4 regions of the Thioalkalivibrio sp. ALE28 genome follow, and region 4 is predicted to be linked to each of the others. Evidence: predicted binding sites of a transcription regulator. Region 4 holds the regulator's gene; each other region holds the start of a gene.

Region 1 (4,200 bases), 130 kb from region 4:
CCTGACCACGCTGGGCGCGCACTCGGAAACGAGTTTCCGCATCGTGTTCAGCAATCATCAACGTGGCCATCTCGTCCACGAGCCGATTGACGCTAGTGCCACGTTCGCGTGCCAGCGCCTTCAGGCGTTCGTACTTTTCGTCAGGCAAACGAATCGTCAACCGAGCCACTGATGCGTCTCCCAGCCCAGGAGTAGATGGTACATCTCGGAAACCAGCGAAAGCCTGTCATCGAATGGTCACGTAACTGCCACATAATTTGCCGATGACTGTTCCCGTGAGATTTTATCCGGCTCGCATGACGCTGCGCTCGCTCGTGAACCCGCTGGCGGTCGTGCGCGACGCCCAGGCGATCGAGCCGGCACCGCCCTGGTGGCAGATCTTTCTGCGTCTGGCGTTCCCGGTGCTGCTGCTCAGCGTGATCGTCAGTCAGTGGCTGTATCAGCTCATCCCCACCGGGCTGCCGCCGGAGGCGATGCCCGGGGTATGGGGGTTTGGCGTCTACAGCGTGCTCGCCATGAGTATCGGTGTGCTGGGCCTGGCGTGGTCCGCGCACTACCTGGCCGAACTCTTCCAGGGGCGCGGGGACCCGGACCGGGCCATGCTGGCGGTCAGTATCGGCCTGCTCCCGGCCTGGGTCGCCAAGGTCGCCGCCGCCTTTCCCTGGCCGTGGGGCAACGGCATCGGACTGCTGCTGATTCTGTATTCGCTGTGGCTGCTGTACTGGTCGCTGCGCGGCATCCTCGGGTTGCGCCGCGGCAACCGCATCGGCCTGTTCGTGGCCACCGTCTTCTGCGGCGCCTTCATCACACTCATCTTTGGCTGGGCCCTGATGGACCTGATCCCCGGCGCCACCCCCGAGCACCGCATCGGCACCACCTGGCTGATCTGAGCCCCCGTTGTCGGGGCAACACTTGTAGGAGGCCAGCCCTCTGGGCGATCGGGTCGGACATCTGGCATCGATGAAAGAAATCGCCCAGGGGGCTGGGCTCCTACAGGAGCGGTACCGGCGGTGGGGGCTATCGCGTTGCGTGGGTGGTGCGGAGCCAAGGTTGAGTTCCGGGGCCTGTGTACAAAGCCTCTGAAACGCCGAGCAGGTACTCGTCCTCACGATCCATCAGATTAATCAGCCGCGCGAGCCGCTGCGGTGGCGTCGTGACGGTCACAGGGCGACACCCGTGCGGTCGGCATGCGTATCGATGGGGCGGTGCGGCGCGCCGCGTGGGTGTACGACGATATCCACACGGCGTTCGCCCAGCTGGCGTTGCAGTGCGACGTACAGGTTGAGTTCCCGGTCCAGCAGGTCATCCGGGGTGCCGTCCGCCTCGATGTAGAGGTCGATGTCGCCACCGCGCGCGGTATCGTCCACGCGCGAGCCGAATAGCTTCACGTTTGCATCCGGCCCGAATGCACGGGCCACTTCCTCGCGGATAACCGTCTGTTGTTCGTCGCTCAGGCGCATCGCTCAAGTATATCAAGGCCCTGGGTCACATACCCGAACCGTCTCGCCTCCAACCACCACCGTCATCCTGCGAACCCGCCGCGAATCCACCACACCCCTGTCATTGCGAGGAGCGCAGCGACGAAGCAATCGCTCGGAATGAGCAAGTGTGCGGGAATCAAACGGCTTGCCACATGCAGCCGATTGCCACGTCGCCTGCGGCTCCTCGCAATGACGGGATGTGGTCGCCACCCTGGGGTGGCCGGCCCGTGGTCCCCGTTTCCGTAACTTTCTTCCACAGAACCGCCACCCCGCAAACCGCGCAGCGGTTATCTGGGATCTCTGCAGTGCGGGCTGCCCGTCGGTTGGGGGCTGGTCCGGCGTCTGGAGGTCCCGGCTCTCCGCTGCGATGCGGCTGGGGTGACGGCGGGGTGTGTGGTGCGGATGATGGCGTGGCTGTGGCGGGTTGGAGGGCGCATGCGGCGCGAGCGGCAACGATTTGCCACCCGCGGTGAAAAAAATTTCAACGATGGGCTAAAGGTTCTGTAGGGCAGGTCGTTAAGGGTCCTGAGAGCGGGGATCGGCCCGTTCACCAGAACCGCCCGAGGCGGTGACGAACGACTCTACAGGAGAGCGATCATGTCCCAAGTAATCAACACCAACGTTCTTTCCCTGAACGCGCAGCGCAACCTGAACAACTCCCAGGGCGCGCTGGCTCAGAGCCTGGAGCGTCTGTCCTCGGGCCTGCGTATCAACAGCGCCAAGGATGACGCGGCCGGTCTGGCCATCGCCGAGCGGTTTACCACCCAGATCCGCGGCTTGAACCAGGCCGTGCGTAACGCCAATGACGGGATCTCCTTCGCGCAGACTGCAGAGGGTGCTCTGGGTACTGTCGGTGATGCAATGCAGCGTATTCGTGAGCTGGCGGTTCAGTCTGCGAATGATACTAACTCTGCATCGGATCGGCAGGCGCTGAACAACGAAGTTGAGCAATTGGTCCAAGAAATCAATCGAGTGGCCAATTCGACTGAGTTCAATGGTACCCGGATTTTGGACGGATCTCTGGAAGATCTTATCTTCCAAGTGGGTGCGAATCGTAATCAGACTATCTCCGTCGATGGTGTGGATGCGCGTGGTTCTCAATTGGGTGGGGAAGTGATCGAAGGTGATGCTGTTTCCCTCAACGCGATTACTGGCGGTACCGCAGGTGATGGTATCAGCGCTGGTGACTTGGCTGATATCACGGTCAACGGTGTAGAAATTGACCTTTCTGAGGCCACCTCCCTTGATGACGTCGTGAACGCCATCAATCAGGAATTCGGTGATACCGGAGTGCAGGCGGTTCGCACTTCTGGGGTCGAAACTGCCAACGACTTGGGTTTCACTGAGCCGACGGCAGCTGGCGCGGTGGAAATCAACGGCGTATCTATCTCGATTGCTGATGATGATGGCGTCGACGACATTGCTGAGAGCATCAATGCGCGTTCCTCGCAGACGGGTGTTACAGCCTCTGTAGATAACGGTGAGCTCGTTTTTGAGTCAGATGCCGATATCGAAATCTCCGTAGTTGACGGTGGAGGCCTTGAGATTGCAGGCGTCGGTTCCGGGGAGTCAGATGTGTTCGCTCGGGGGATCGAGCTCCAAGCGGAAATTGGTACGAATATCGATGTCGCGGGAACCGATGACACAGAGCTTGGCCTGGAAGGCGTGGCTAGTCAGGATTTCACACTGAATGGAGTTAGCGTAGCGACACGACAGGAAGCCACGGATACGATTCGGACAATTGACCTTGCACTTCAGCAAGTAAATGGTCTCCGAGCTGAGCTCGGTTCGGTTCAGGTGCGCTTCGAGAACACCATCTCCAACCTGGAGATCTCCTCGGAGAATCTGTCCGCCGCCCGTTCGCGGATCCAGGATGCGGACTTCGCGGCCGAGACGGCCGAGCTGACCCGCGCCCAGGTGCTGCAGCAGGCGGGTACCTCGGTGCTTTCGCAGGCCAACGCGGTTCCGCAGAACGTGCTGGCCCTGCTGCAGTAAGCTCGATCACTCGGGCTTCTGGTTGAGGGAGGATGGCGAGGGCGCCATCCTCCCCTTCTGAAGAGGACAGCGATATGAGTGATGGAATCGGCAATATCACATCACCGCTGGTTGCAGTGAACCCGCGCGGGGGCGAGGGGGCCAAGGCTCCTGGTTCCGGCGCGGGTCTTGTTCGTGGCGAAGGGCGGCCGGAGGCCGTGGTTCGTGCGGACAGTAATACGGAATCAACGGCTCGTGGTTCCACCGGACCGGCGATCGAGGCCATGGACATGGACGAGGTCAACCAGGTGGTCGAGTCGATCAATTCCTACCTGCAATCCACGAAGCGGGCGCTGGAGTTCAGCGTGGACGACAGCAGCGGCCGCACGGTGATTACAGTGATGGACGGAGAACGCGAAGAGGTGATCCGCCAGATCCCGCCGGAGGCCGTACTGGCCCTGGTGGAACAGTTCCAGACCGAGCAGGAGCTCGGCGGCACGGGGCTGGCGGACAAGGCCTGAAGGCTGTTGTTACACCTGCAAGCGTGATGTGTTGTGAAGCCGGGCCCGGCAACGGGTCCGGCTTTTTTCGTTCCGGCGTCTGGGCGTGGCTGCTTACCCCTTCTTGACCACCCCCTCCATGCCATCCCGGCCGGAGCGGAGCGTCGAGCCGGTATCTCTGGAGACGGGGCTATCCCAAGCGGCGGGATTCGCTAGGCGTGGTAGATCCCGGATAACTGCTTTGC
Region 2 (4,200 bases), on a different contig from region 4:
CAGCGGGAGGGCTACGTTCTGGTGCGCGTGGGCACCCAGCCGGACGCGGCCAGTGGTCAGGTCAGTGGTGTGGTCCTGCGCGCACTCCGGCCCCGCACGGCCTCCGGTCTGCAGCCAATCCAGCGCGCCTTCTGGCGCGACTGGTCGGTGTGGCACCCACGCTTCCTGCCCGCATCCGCCGCCGCCATGGTGAGTGCGGCCCTGGAGGAAACGGCCCGGCCGCTGTCGGAGTCCGACCCGGCCACCGATCTCGCGGAGGTTCGAGCCTTTGCGTACCGCGCGCGGCCGCTGGAATGGGCGTTGCCGGCCCTGTTGCGGCAGCTGGAAGCAGCCCCGCCGGCCGATCCGGAAGGCCGCCTGTTGGAGACGACCCTGGCCGCGCCCGTCGATTGGACGCGGCTGGCCCGCGAGCTCGGGGTATCCGGGCGGCGCGGCGTCACCCGCAGGCTGCGCCGCGCCGCCCGGGCCTGGCTGGAGGCCCGTAGCCCGTAGCCCGTAGTCCGGGTCAGAGCCGGAACTGCGCCAGGGCCTGCTGGATCTCCTTTTCCACCTGCTTGAGCTCGTCGGAGGCGGCGCTGACCCGGTCGGCGGTGTTGGCCGACTGATCCGCCTCGTCGGAGATCTGCACGATATTGCGGTTGATATCCTCGACCACCGTGCTCTGCTGGCGTGAAGCGACCGCGATCTGCTCGGTCATCTCCACGATGGTGGTGACCGACTGCCGGATCTGCTGCAGGGCGCCGTTGACCTCGGCGGTATGCTCCATGGTCGACTCGGCCTCTTCCTGACCCTGTTCCATGGCCTTGACGGCACTGGTGGTGGCGGTTTGCAGGCGCGAGATCATGGACTCGATCTCGTCGGTGGATTCCTGTGTGCGGGTCGCGAGCTTGCGGACCTCGTCGGCGACCACCGCGAAGCCGCGGCCATGTTCGCCGGCGCGGGCGGCCTCGATGGCCGCGTTCAGGGCCAGCAGGTTGGTCTGCTCGGCGACCCCGCGGATCACCTCGAGGATGGTCCCGATCTGCTTGGAGTCCTCGCCCAGCTTGGAGACGGTCCCGGCGGCCTGCTCGACGGTGCCGAGCAGCGAGGCCATGGACTCGATGTTCTTCTCCATCACCTCGGAGCCATTGTTCACCGCATCCCCGGCTTCCTGGCCGGCCTGGGAGGTCGCGTCGGTGTTGCGCGCGATCTCCTCGGCGCTGCTTTGCAGCTCGTTGATCGCGGTGGCGACACGCTCGGTCTCGTCGCGCTGGCGCGAGACCGCCTCGCGGGCCTCGTAGGCCTCCTGGTTCAGGTTCTCGGTGGCGCGGTTGAGTGTCTCGGTGCTGCCGCGTGCGTGGCCGATGGCCTGGGCGATCTTGTCGGTGAAGCGGTTGAACGCACGGCCGAGCTGGGCGGTTTCGATCAGGCCGTTCTCGTCCAGACGGCGGCTCAGATCGCCATCGCCATCGGCGATCTCCTCGAGCGCCGCGGTGGAGTGGGCCAGCGCGCGCCGCACGACCAGGATGATGAACACCGCGCCGGCCAGCCCGAGGATCACGCCGATCAGAGCCAGGATGCCCTGGGTCGTCTGGGTGGCGCGCATGTCGGCGGTCAGGGCGGCGGCGCTGCGTTCGGCGCGGGCAGTGATGCGCTCGCTGAGTCCTTGCAGATGATCGCGGGCCTCGACCAGCAGCGGGCCGATCTCGGTCCGAATCAGGTAGGCATCCTGGAGGGCCTGTTCGCTGCCGTGGATCTCGATCAGGTCGTCCAGCGCGGTGTTCTGGGTATCCAGGGCCATCTGGAAGTCTTCCAGCGCGATCTGCTGTTCGAAGTCGAGATCGTCGAACTGGTCCATCAGCTGCGCGGTGATGTCGTTGGTGCGGGTCGAGAACAGGCGCACGTTCTCGCGGAAGGCGTCATCGCGGAAGGCGATGAACCCGCGCAGGTTGGAGGTGACCTGGACCACCGACATGCGCAGCTCATGCAGGGTGTCGAGACGGTCCCAGGAACGCTGGAAGCGCGGCAGGGCCATCTCGGCGTCGATCATCATGTTGGTCTGCTGGGTCATCTCGCGGCTGGCCGGGTTGGCCCGGGCGTTGGCGATTCCCAGGGCCGGCATGTTCTCGGCCGCGTTCTCCGCCACCTCGATCAGGCGGTCCTCGAAGCTGGCGAACTGATCCACCAGGCGGCGTACCTCGGTCGCGCTGGCGGCGAGTTCCTCGTCGGCCGCGATGACCGGATTCTCGTTCAGGGCCCGCGTGGCCGCATCGAGCTCGCGCATCGCGTTTTGCCATGCATCGCGATGCGACTGCTCCTCGCTCATCAGGTAGAAGCCGAGAAACGCCGCGCTCTCCTGCAGCAGCTGCTCGACATCGTTGACCCGGGCGACGGCCGGGTAGTCAGCCTGCGTGAGCTGCTCGACCCCCTGACTGCCCGTGCTCATCGCGCGCAGTGCCAGCAGGGAGTTGATGATCAGGATGGCGACGACCAGGCCGAACCCGGCAATCAGCAGCCCCCGAATGGAGAGTTTGTCCAGCATGCGATGACTCCTTCAGCGCGCCCTGTCCCGGGCGCTTCGCGAACCGGCCGCGGTCTCGGAGAGCGCGGACCCGAAAGGTGGCTATTCAACCCCTGTTACGGCAGACCCCCGGCAGAGTTGAGGGGTGGCCGGAAACCCGAGTGTAGACGCGCCGACGCTCAACCGGATTCCAGCTGCTCCCAGCGCTCGAAGCAGTGGGCCAGCTCGGCCTCCACGGTCTCGAGCCGCGCCTGCAGGTCGCGCATGCGTTCACCGTCGCGCAGGGCCTCGGGATCGGTCATCGCCGTGGTCAGTTCCTGTTGCTCGGTCTCCAGGGCCTCGATCCGGGCCGGGAGGGCCTCCAGTTCGCGCGCATCCTTGTAGGACAGTTTGCGCGGGGTCGCCGTAGCGTTTTCCGATGTCTGCGGCGATGGTTCGGGAGCGGGCTCGGCCCGCGGCTCCGGGGCGCCGGGGCGGGCGGCGGCCGCGGTTTCGCCCTCCAGCAGCCGCTGCGTGACGCGTTCGGGCAGGTCGGACCAGCCACCCACGAACTCTTCCACCGACCCGTCGCCCGGCAGGACCAGGGTCGAGGTCGCGACATTGTCCAGAAACGAGCGGTCGTGGCTGACCACGATCACCGTCCCGGTGTACTCGATCAGGAGCTGTTCCAGCAGCTCCAGGGTCTCCACATCGAGGTCGTTGGTGGGTTCGTCGAGCACCAGCAGATTTGCCGGGCGCAGGAACAGCTTGGCCAGCAGCAGGCGATTGCGCTCGCCCCCGGACAGCGCCGACACCGGCTGGCGGGAACGTGATGGCGGGAACAGGAAGTCTTCCAGGTAGGACAAAATGTGCCGGCTCTCGCCATTGACCATCACCCGGTCGCGCCCCTCGCCGACCGCGTCCTGCACCGTGGTGTCTTCGTCGAGGTGCGCGCGCGCCTGGTCGAAGTACGCGATCTCCAGCTGGGTGCCCAGCTTCACGTGACCGGCCAGCGGCTCCATCTGTCCGAGCAGGCCGCGCAGCAGGGTCGTCTTGCCCGCGCCGTTGGGTCCGACGATGCCCAGGGCATCGCCGCGTTGCAGCAGCAGGTTCACGTCCCTGACGATGGGTTTTTCGTAGCCGAAATCGGCGTGTTCCGCCTCGATCACCAGCCGGCCCGAACGCTGTTCCGGGCTCAGCTTCATCTTGACCTGGCCGCTGCGTTCGCGACGCTCGGCGCGCTTCTTGCGCAGGGCCTGCAGTGCCCGCACGCGCCCCTCGTTGCGGGTACGCCGTGCCTTGATGCCCTGGCGCACCCAGGCCTCCTCCTGCGCCAGCTTGCGGTCGAACTCCGCGCGCTGGGTGGCCTCGGTCTCCAGGCGTTCGGCCTGACGGCGGCGGAATTCCTCGATCGACGGCGGATGTTCATACAGCTGCCCGCGGTCCAGCTCCAGGATGCGGGTGGCTACACTCTCCATGAACTGGCGGTCATGGCTGATGAAGACCACGGTCAGGCCGCTCTCGAGCAGGAACTCTTCCAGCCAGCGGATCGCGGCCACGTCGAGATGGTTGGTCGGTTCGTCGAGCAGCAGCAGCTGCGGGCGCTGCACCAGCTCGCGTGCCAGCCAGACCCGGCGCTTGAGTCCGCCGGACAGCGCGGCGAACTCCGCCTCGGGGTCCAGGCTCAGGCGGGAGATGGTGGTCTCCACCCGGTTCTGCAG
Region 3 (4,200 bases), 300 kb from region 4:
CCATCCAGGAGCGGCCGCCCTGGATGGTGTTCCACAGGTCCTCGAACGCCGCCGGCGGCATATCGGGATGGCGGACCACGTTGTGGTTTTTGTCGAGCAGTTCGTCCGGATCGAACCCGCTGATGTCGATGAAATCCGGGTTGACGTAGGTGATGGCCCCCTTGAGGTTGGTGGTGGAAAGGATGTTGGCACTCTCCGGGTAATCCACCTCGTTCCCGGTCACGGGCAGGTTGCGTTTCATGTTGTTCCCCTGATGGCCGAATCGTTGTTATTGGTGTCGCGTCGGCCGGACCGGTGCTGCCTGGGCGCCGGGTTATTCTTGTTGAATGGAAGCTAGTCCATATTCCCTCACAAAACAAATATATATCCAGGCGGTAATGGGTGGAGTGTCTTTTCATTGACGAAAGGCGTATAGTGCGTCTATCGAACGCCCCGCCCGTCAGCGTCCGTTCATCTGATCCAGAGCCATTCCGGTTCGCAGTGATCCCCCTGATTTCGTTTCCCCCGATGGGTGCTCTTGTTGAACGAGTGGCGGGTAGCGTTGGAGCATTCCATGACTGATACGACCTTTGCCGACCTCGGGTTGGCCGATACACTTTTGCGCGCGCTGGATTCCGCCGGCTACCAGCACCCGACTCCGATCCAGGCGCGGGCCATCCCGGAAGTCCTGAAGGGCGGCGACCTGCTGGCCGCGGCCCAGACCGGCACCGGCAAGACCGCCGGCTTTACCCTGCCGATCCTGCAGCGCCTTTCCACCAGTGATGCGCCCAAGCCCGGCAATGGCCGTCCGCGCTGCCTGGTGCTGACCCCGACCCGCGAGCTGGCCGCCCAGGTGCACGATTCCGTGAAGACCTACGGGCGCAACCTGAAGCTGCGCTCGATGACGATCTTCGGTGGCGTGAACATGAACCCGCAGATCAAGGCCCTGCGCGACCGCATGGACATCGTGGTGGCGACCCCGGGGCGTCTGCTGGATCACGCCAACCAGAAGACCATCGACCTGTCCGGTGTGGAGATCCTGGTCCTCGACGAGGCCGATCGCATGCTGGACATGGGCTTTATCCGCGACATCAAGAAGCTGATCGCGCTGATGCCCAAGAGCCGGCAGAATCTGATGTTCTCGGCGACTTTCTCCGACGAGATCCGCACGCTGGCCAACGGCCTGCTCACCCGCCCGGCGGAGATCGACATCGCCCCGCGCAACACGGCCGCCGAGAGCGTGCAGCAGAGTGTGCATCTGGTCGAGACCAGCCAGAAGCGCGAACTGCTGAGCCACCTGATCCGCACCAACAACTGGGAACAGGTGCTGGTGTTTACCCGCACCAAGCACGGCGCCAATCGCCTGGCCGAAAAGCTGTCCAAGGATGGCGTGCGCTCGGAGGCGATCCACGGTAACAAGAGCCAGGCGGCGCGTACTAAAGCGCTCAAGCAGTTCAAGTCTGGGCAGGTGCCGGTGCTGGTGGCGACCGATATCGCCGCGCGCGGCCTGGACATTGACCAGCTGCCGCAGGTGGTCAACTTCGAGCTGCCGAATGTGCCGGAGGATTACGTGCATCGCATCGGTCGTACCGGCCGTGCCGGCTCCGCCGGTGCCGCGCTGTCGCTGGTGGATGGCGAGGAGATCAAGTTGCTGAAGGGCATCGAGCGCCTGATCCAGCGCCCGATCGACCGCATCGAGACCGAAGGTTTTGCCGCGCCGAAGCCGGCCGCCAATGACGGCAACGGCAACCGCCGCGGCGGTCGTGGCGGCAAGCCGGGCGGCGGGGCCCGCAATGGCGCCCCGCGCAATGCCCGCGGTGGCAAGCCCGGCGGCGGTCGCGGCGGCAACGGCCGCCCGTCCTCCAACGGCAACCGGGCGGCGCGCAGCCGCTAGTCCGACGCGCCAGCGCCATACCGCGAACCCGCGGCCCCGAACTCCGGGCCCGCGGGTTTTTTCGTTCCGGGCCTGGCGGGGAGGGCTTTATTCACCACGAAGCACACGAAGGCACGAAGAAGGGCCAGGTCAAGGGCGAAAAGCGATAACAGGAAGGCTGGAAGACAGGAAGGGGCTGGTGTTGTGCGCCAGGTGATTGGCCCCAGTACAAGGCTAATCACAGCGTGTTGTGATTGCCGAGGGCCCGTAAACACTTCCAAATTTCGCGTCGTCCTGTGAAATGCTTTTGCCCTTGCCCTTCTTCGTGCCTTCGTGTGCTTCGTGGTGAATACGGTTTTCGAGTTGCGGCGAGGCGTTGGAGTTGAGCTGGATCAGGGCGGCGGGGGATGGGCCGGGCGATACTCTGGCGGGCTCAAGGCCGGGCGCGGGTGGTCGTTAACGAAGCCAAAGGAGGGTGTCGATGAAGATTGGACCGTTGGGTGGGCTGCGACTGAAGCTGGTGATCCTGGTGATCGTGGTGAGTACGGTGCCGCTTTCGATCATGGGCGGGGTGACGTTCCACACCATGAAGGGCGATCTTGCCGCGGGGGTGGATGAGGCCCTGGTGACGCAGCTGTGGTGGTTGCTGTGGGCTCTGTGGGTGGTCGCGTTCGTGGTGGCGCTGGGGATCGGCTGGTTCTATGCCAATGTGCTGACGCGGCCTCTGGAGCGCCTGGCCGAGGGGCTGGAGGCGATCGGCGAGGGGCGCGCGGATCTCGGCCACCGGGTGGAGGTCACCACGGACGACGAGATCGGGCGCACCGGCGAGGCCTTCAACACGGTGATGGGCCGGCTCTCGGGGCTGATCCGGCAGGTGGCGGATGCGGCCGACGGGATCGCCGCCTCCGCGCGGCAACTGGAGGGTCGCAGCAACGAACTGACCCGGGCGACCCACGAGCAGCGCGGCGACGTGGAGCAGGTGGTCACCGCGATGAACCAGATGTCCGCCACTGTGCAGGAGGTGGCCAACAACACCCAGAGCACGGCCGAGAGTGCCGGTCAGGCGACCCGGGCGGCGGAAGGCGGACGCACCGTGGTGCAGGCCACGCAGGGCGCGATCAACACCCTGGCCGGCGAGATCCGCCAGGCGAGCCACGTGATCAGTGAGCTGAAGGGTGACAGCGACAACATCGGCACCATCCTGCAGGTGATCGAGGAGATCGCCGAGAAGACCAACCTGCTGGCGCTCAATGCGGCGATCGAGGCCGCCCGCGCCGGCGAGGCGGGACGGGGCTTCGCGGTGGTGGCCGACGAGGTGCGTCATCTGGCTCAGCGAACCAACGACTCGACCGGGGAGATCCGCGAGATCATCCAGCGCCTGCAGGGCGGAGCGACCCGCGCGGTACAGGCGATGGAGGTGAGCCAGCAGCACGCCGAGACGTCGGTGGAGAAGGCCGGCGAGGCGGGCGAGACCCTGGAGTACATCCACGACTCGGTGACCACCATCGACGACATGACCCGCCAGGTGGCCAGCGCGACCGAGGAGCAAAGCCAGGTGGCGGAGGAGATCAACCGCAATATCCACCACATCAACGACATCGCGGTGCGCAACGCCGACGGGGCCAACGAGATGCAGCAGGCGGTAGAGGCCCTCGAAGGGCTGGCGCAGCAGCTACAGAACGAGGTTGCGGGTTTTCGTCAGCAGGGCTGATCCGGCCTGGCGTCAGAAGCCCCGGCGCAGGGCGTCGAAGCCCAGGGCGACGTCGTCGGGATCCGCGCCGGGCTCGATGCGCAGGCGGTCACGCACGGTGTCGCGGTCAATATGGGACGCCTCGATCGCGTCGTCGGGCAGGCGATACAGCCACCAGGCGAGCGCGGCCTGGGTGCGGGTCTCCGACCAGGGCTCCAGGTCCGTCCCGATCCGCTCGGCATGCGTGCCCAGCTCCGCGTCGAAGAAGGGCTCCAGTCGATCCAGCGCGGCGACCGGGTCGGGCAGGTCCGGACGTTCGCCATCCAGTGCCTCCACGGCGCGCGCCAGTTCCTGGCGGGCGATCTCCGGCCAGATCTGTGAGGGCAGGTAGCCCTCCATCGCCGGCCGTCCGCCGGCGGTGATGCCGTGCAGGTAGCCGCTGCGGGTGAGCAGATAGCGGTCGAGCGCCTCCAGCGCCTCGCGGGCCCACTCAAGGGTGTCGCGGTCTTCCAGTACCCGCGCCAGGTTGGCGAGCGCCGCGATGGCCTGGCCCGAGGTGTCGGCATAGGTGTTGCGGTCGACCCGGGGTGGATCGGTCTGCGTGCGGGTCTCCGGGTCCAGCTGATAGTAGTCGCGGTCGGCGTACTGGCTGTTGCCG
Region 4 (4,200 bases):
GTTCGCGCACCTGCCGCCGGACATCCGGGCCGAGAGCTGGCTGGTGGTGTCGGCGACGACCCAGGGCAGCGCATTGCGGCGGGTGCTGGAGGCATTTCGCAAGGCGGAGCCCTCGGCGCTGGTGCTGACCAAGCTGGACGAGGCCGAGGAGCTGGGCGAGGTCCTGTCCGTACTGCTCGATCAGCACCTGGGGCTGGGGTTCGTCAGCGATGGCCAGCGTATTGCCGAGGACTTTCACCGGGTCGATACCGGGTATCTGACCCGACTGGCCCTGGAGGATGCCGCCGATGAACCCGGGGCAGCGGCCAATGCCCGCGAGACCTGGGCGGCCGAGCGCCTGGCGGAGATGGAACCGCCGCGGCGCGCGCGCGCCCAGGCACGTCCGGCACGGGCGGCGGAGCCCGCCACGCTGGAACTGATTCAACCGGTCGGGAAGGGGCGCTATGCCACGCACTAACAAGCCGTTGAAGGTCATCGCGGTTGCCTCGGGCAAGGGCGGGGTGGGCAAGACCAACGTATCGGTGAACCTGTCGGTGGGCTTGGCCCGGCTCGGGCGCGAGGTCATGCTGTTCGACGCCGATCTGGGCCTGGCCAACGTGGACCTGCTGCTGGGGATGCGTCCCGAGCGCACGCTGCACGACCTGGTGACCGGTGATGTGGAGAGCCTGGAAGATGTGCTCGTCCAGGGACCGGACGGGGTGAAGGTGGTGCCGTCGGCTTCCGGGATCGCGGCGATGGCCAACCTGACGCCGGCCGAGCATGCCGGTCTGATCCATGCCTTCAGCGCCTATCGCAAACCCCTGGATGTGCTGATCGTGGACACCGCGGCCGGCCTGCAGGAATCCGTGACGTCGTTCTGCCGCGCGGTCCAGGAGACCCTGGTGGTGGTCTGCGACGAGCCCGCCTCGATTACCGACGCCTATGCCCTGATCAAGGTCCTGCACCGCGATCATGGCCTGCGTCGCTTCCGCATGGTGACGAACATGGTCGACGGCCGCGAAGGCGCCGAGCGACTGATGCAGAAGCTCAATACCGTCTGCGGCAACTACCTGCCGGAGGTGGTGCTCGACCTGGCCGGCTATATTCCGATGGACGATCACCTGCGAAAGGCGGTGCAGAAACGCGCGCCAGTGGTACAGCAGTACCCCGGGAGCCCGGCGGGGAAGGCCTTTGCCGAACTGGCACGGACCGTGGACCGCTGGCCGGTGGGGGGCGGTGACCACGGTGGCGTCGGGTTTTTCGTGGAACGGATGCTGCAGAGCGCATGATGACGACGCGTAATCGACTTTCCGGCTATCAGGCGACCTCCGCGGCCAGCGGCGGACACGAACAGCTGATTGCCGATCACGTCGAGCTGGTCCACCGCATCGCCCATCACCTGATGGCGCGGCTCCCCGCCTCGGTGCAGGTGGATGATCTGATTCAGGCGGGCATGATCGGGCTGCTCGAGGCGGCGCGCCAGTTCGAGGGCGGCCAGGGCGCGACCTTTGCCACCTACGCCGGCATCCGCATCCGTGGCGCGATGATCGACGAGCTGCGCCGCAGTGACTGGACACCGCGTTCGGTGCACCGCAACAGTCGGCGTATTGCCGCGGCGATCCAGACCGTCGAGGCGCGCGAGGGGCGGGCGGCGCGTGGCAGCGAGGTCGCCGCCGAGCTGGACGTGCCGATCGACCAGTACTACGAGATGCTGCAGGATCACGCCGGGGCCCACCTGTTCGCTTTGGACGACCTCGGCGGGGGTGACGACGGGGCTGATCGCGTGATCGAAGGGCAGGAGGTGTCGCCGGCCCGCACCCTCGAGGCCGGTGAGTTCCGTCAGGAACTGGCCGAAGCCCTCGGCGACCTCCCCGAACGCGAGCGGCTGGTGCTGTCGCTCTACTACATCGAAGAGCTCAACCTGCGCGAGATCGGTGCCGTGCTGGGCGTGACCGAGTCGCGCGTCAGCCAGATCCGAAGTCAGGCCACCATTCGACTGCGTGCCCGCCTGGGTTCGTGGCTCGAAGACGGTACGGCTTTGCAGTTATTCTAAAACCCACCCTACGAATCCCGGAGTGACGTGTGGACAAGGGAATGAAGATTCTCATCGTGGACGACTTTTCCACGATGCGGCGCATTATCAAGAACCTGTTGCGTGATCTTGGCTTCAACAATACCCAGGAAGCCGACGACGGCAGCACTGCGCTGCCGATGCTGCAGAACGGCGATTTCGACTTTCTGATCACCGACTGGAACATGCCCAACATGCCGGGGATCGACTTGCTGAAGGCCGTGCGCGCCGACCCGAACCTCAAGTCCATGCCGGTGCTGATGGTGACGGCGGAGGCCAAGCGCGACCAGATCGTCGAGGCGGCCGAGGCGGGCGTGAACGGCTACGTGGTCAAGCCGTTCACCGCCGAGACGCTGAAGGAAAAGATCGACAAGATCTTCGAACGCATTGAAGCACAGGGATAATCATGGGCCTGTGACCGATATGCCCGACGCCCGTGGCACCGACCGCCGCGGGCGTCGTCCGAAACCTTCCGCGCCGTACCCGCAAGAGGCTTCTCATGACTGAACAGGAACACCCACCACGCGACGATCAGCTGGAGCTTGCGCGGCAGTTGGTCAAGACGCTGGAGGCGGGCGACGACACGGGCGCCCGGGCGCTGGTGCAGGATCTGGCGCGCCCCTATGACCGCGAACTCTTCGACGAGCTGGGCAAGCTGACCCGTGATCTTCACGAGGCCCTGCAAAGCTTCCGCGGCGATTCGCGTCTGGTCGAACTGACCCAGGCGGAGATCCCGGACGCAAAGGAACGCCTGAATTACGTGGTCACGATGACCGAACAGGCGGCCCACGACACCATGAATGCCATCGAGTCGAGCCTGCCGATCGCGGAGTCGTTCAGCCAGCAGGCGGCCGACCTGACGGCGAAGTGGACGCGCTTTCGCAACCGCCAGCTCTCAGTGGAGGAGTTCCGGGACTTTGCCCGCGAGCTCGACACGTTCTTCGCGCAGGCGGGGGACGACACCGAGGAGCTGCGCCGGCTGCTCTCCGAGGTGCTGATGGCACAGAGCTATCAGGACATTACCGGCCAGGTGATTCGCCGCGTGATCCAGCTGGTGACCGACCTGGAAGAGAACCTGGTGTCCCTGATCCGGCTCTCCAGCGGGCGCATGGAGCAGGTCGAGGCGGCCGAGGCGTCGCTTGAACAACGCGAGGAGGAGCGCGAGGCGGACCGCAAGGGTCACGGTCCCAGCGTGCCCAAGACTCAAGATTCCGCCGCGGATGTCGTTCAAGGACAGGACGAGGTGGACGATCTGCTATCGAGCCTGGGCTTCTAGGCAGTTCCCCTCATGCGAATGGCGCCACGCGACCGGAGAGACTGAATGGCCATCGACCCCAATGACGAAATCCTTCAGGACTTCCTGATCGAGGCCGGGGAACTGCTGGAGGGGCTCAACGAGCAACTCATCGACCTGGAACAGAATCCCGATGACCGGGATCTGCTGAATGCGGTCTTTCGTAGCTTCCATACCATCAAGGGTGGAGCCGGCTTCCTGAGCCTGGATCCCCTGGTGACCGTGTGCCATCACGCGGAGGACGTCTTCAACCTGCTGCGTAACGGTGAGCGGCGGGCGGACAGTCACCTGATGGACACCATGCTGCGGGTGCTGGACACCCTGAACGTAATGTTCGGGGACCTGCGCTCCGGCGTGGATCCCACACCCGCCGAGGCCGATCTGGTGGAAAACCTCCGGCGCATGGCGAACAACGAGGACGTGGCGGCGGAGCCCGCCGCGCCGCCACCCCCGGAACCCGAGCCGGAGCCAGAACCCGAACCGCAAGCGGATACGGATGCGGAACCGGCGGCGGATGGCGACGCGATGGTCGGTGCCGGTGACGAGATCACCGACGACGAATTCGAGGCCCTGCTCGACAGCCTGCACGGCGATCAGCCGCCGAAGCCCGTGGAGACGGGCTCCACCGCGGGCGATGCGGCCGGAGAAGAACCGGCTGCGGAGGGTGAGGGTAGCTCCGGCGACCTGATCACCGACGACGAATTCGAGAACCTGCTGGACGAGTTGCAGGCCAAGGGCGCCGGGCCGGCCGCTACCGGGGCAGTCCCCAGCCCCGCAGACGACGAACCTGCGGAAGCCCCGTCGGCGAAGCCCGAACCCGCCGAACCGGAGAAGGCCGCCGCGCCCGCCGATACCC

Evidence for each region. Region 4 encodes FliA, which starts transcription of late flagellar genes. Its sites were predicted from a motif close to GCTAAAGTTNNNNNNNNNNCNGCCGATA; they were not measured.
Region 1: a site for FliA is predicted at 1,973-2,000, ahead of D105_RS0102980 (flagellin). Genes of this name have one in related genera too.
Region 2: a site for FliA is predicted at 2,617-2,644, ahead of D105_RS0111090 (methyl-accepting chemotaxis protein). Genes of this name have one in related genera too.
Region 3: a site for FliA is predicted at 2,284-2,311, ahead of D105_RS0103735 (methyl-accepting chemotaxis protein). Genes of this name have one in related genera too.

What each region holds. Positions count from the first base shown of each region.
Region 1 covers NZ_KB898094.1:186,334-190,533, reverse strand. Annotated here, with positions in the region: gene D105_RS0102995 (hypothetical protein) at 1-148, opposite strand, end outside; gene D105_RS0102990 (YIP1 family protein) at 264-890, shown strand; gene D105_RS0102985 (nucleotidyltransferase domain-containing protein) at 1,161-1,460, opposite strand; gene D105_RS0102980 (flagellin) at 2,079-3,476, shown strand; gene D105_RS15335 (flagellar protein FlaG) at 3,509-3,976, shown strand.
Region 2 covers NZ_KB898103.1:93,926-98,125, forward strand. Annotated here, with positions in the region: gene D105_RS0111085 (GNAT family N-acetyltransferase) at 1-492, shown strand, start outside; gene D105_RS0111090 (methyl-accepting chemotaxis protein) at 506-2,521, opposite strand; gene D105_RS0111095 (ATP-binding cassette domain-containing protein) at 2,680-4,200, opposite strand, start outside.
Region 3 covers NZ_KB898094.1:354,356-358,555, reverse strand. Annotated here, with positions in the region: gene D105_RS0103745 (PAS domain-containing methyl-accepting chemotaxis protein) at 1-241, opposite strand, end outside; gene D105_RS0103740 (DEAD/DEAH box helicase) at 554-1,873, shown strand; gene D105_RS0103735 (methyl-accepting chemotaxis protein) at 2,334-3,563, shown strand; gene D105_RS0103730 (DUF255 domain-containing protein) at 3,576-4,200, opposite strand, start outside.
Region 4 covers NZ_KB898094.1:52,792-56,991, forward strand. Annotated here, with positions in the region: partial or broken gene flhF (flagellar biosynthesis protein FlhF) at 1-275, shown strand, start outside; gene D105_RS0102355 (MinD/ParA family protein) at 444-1,268, shown strand; gene D105_RS0102360 (RNA polymerase sigma factor FliA) at 1,265-2,032, shown strand; gene cheY (chemotaxis response regulator CheY) at 2,074-2,454, shown strand; gene D105_RS0102370 (protein phosphatase CheZ) at 2,550-3,326, shown strand; gene D105_RS0102375 (chemotaxis protein CheA) at 3,372-4,200, shown strand, end outside.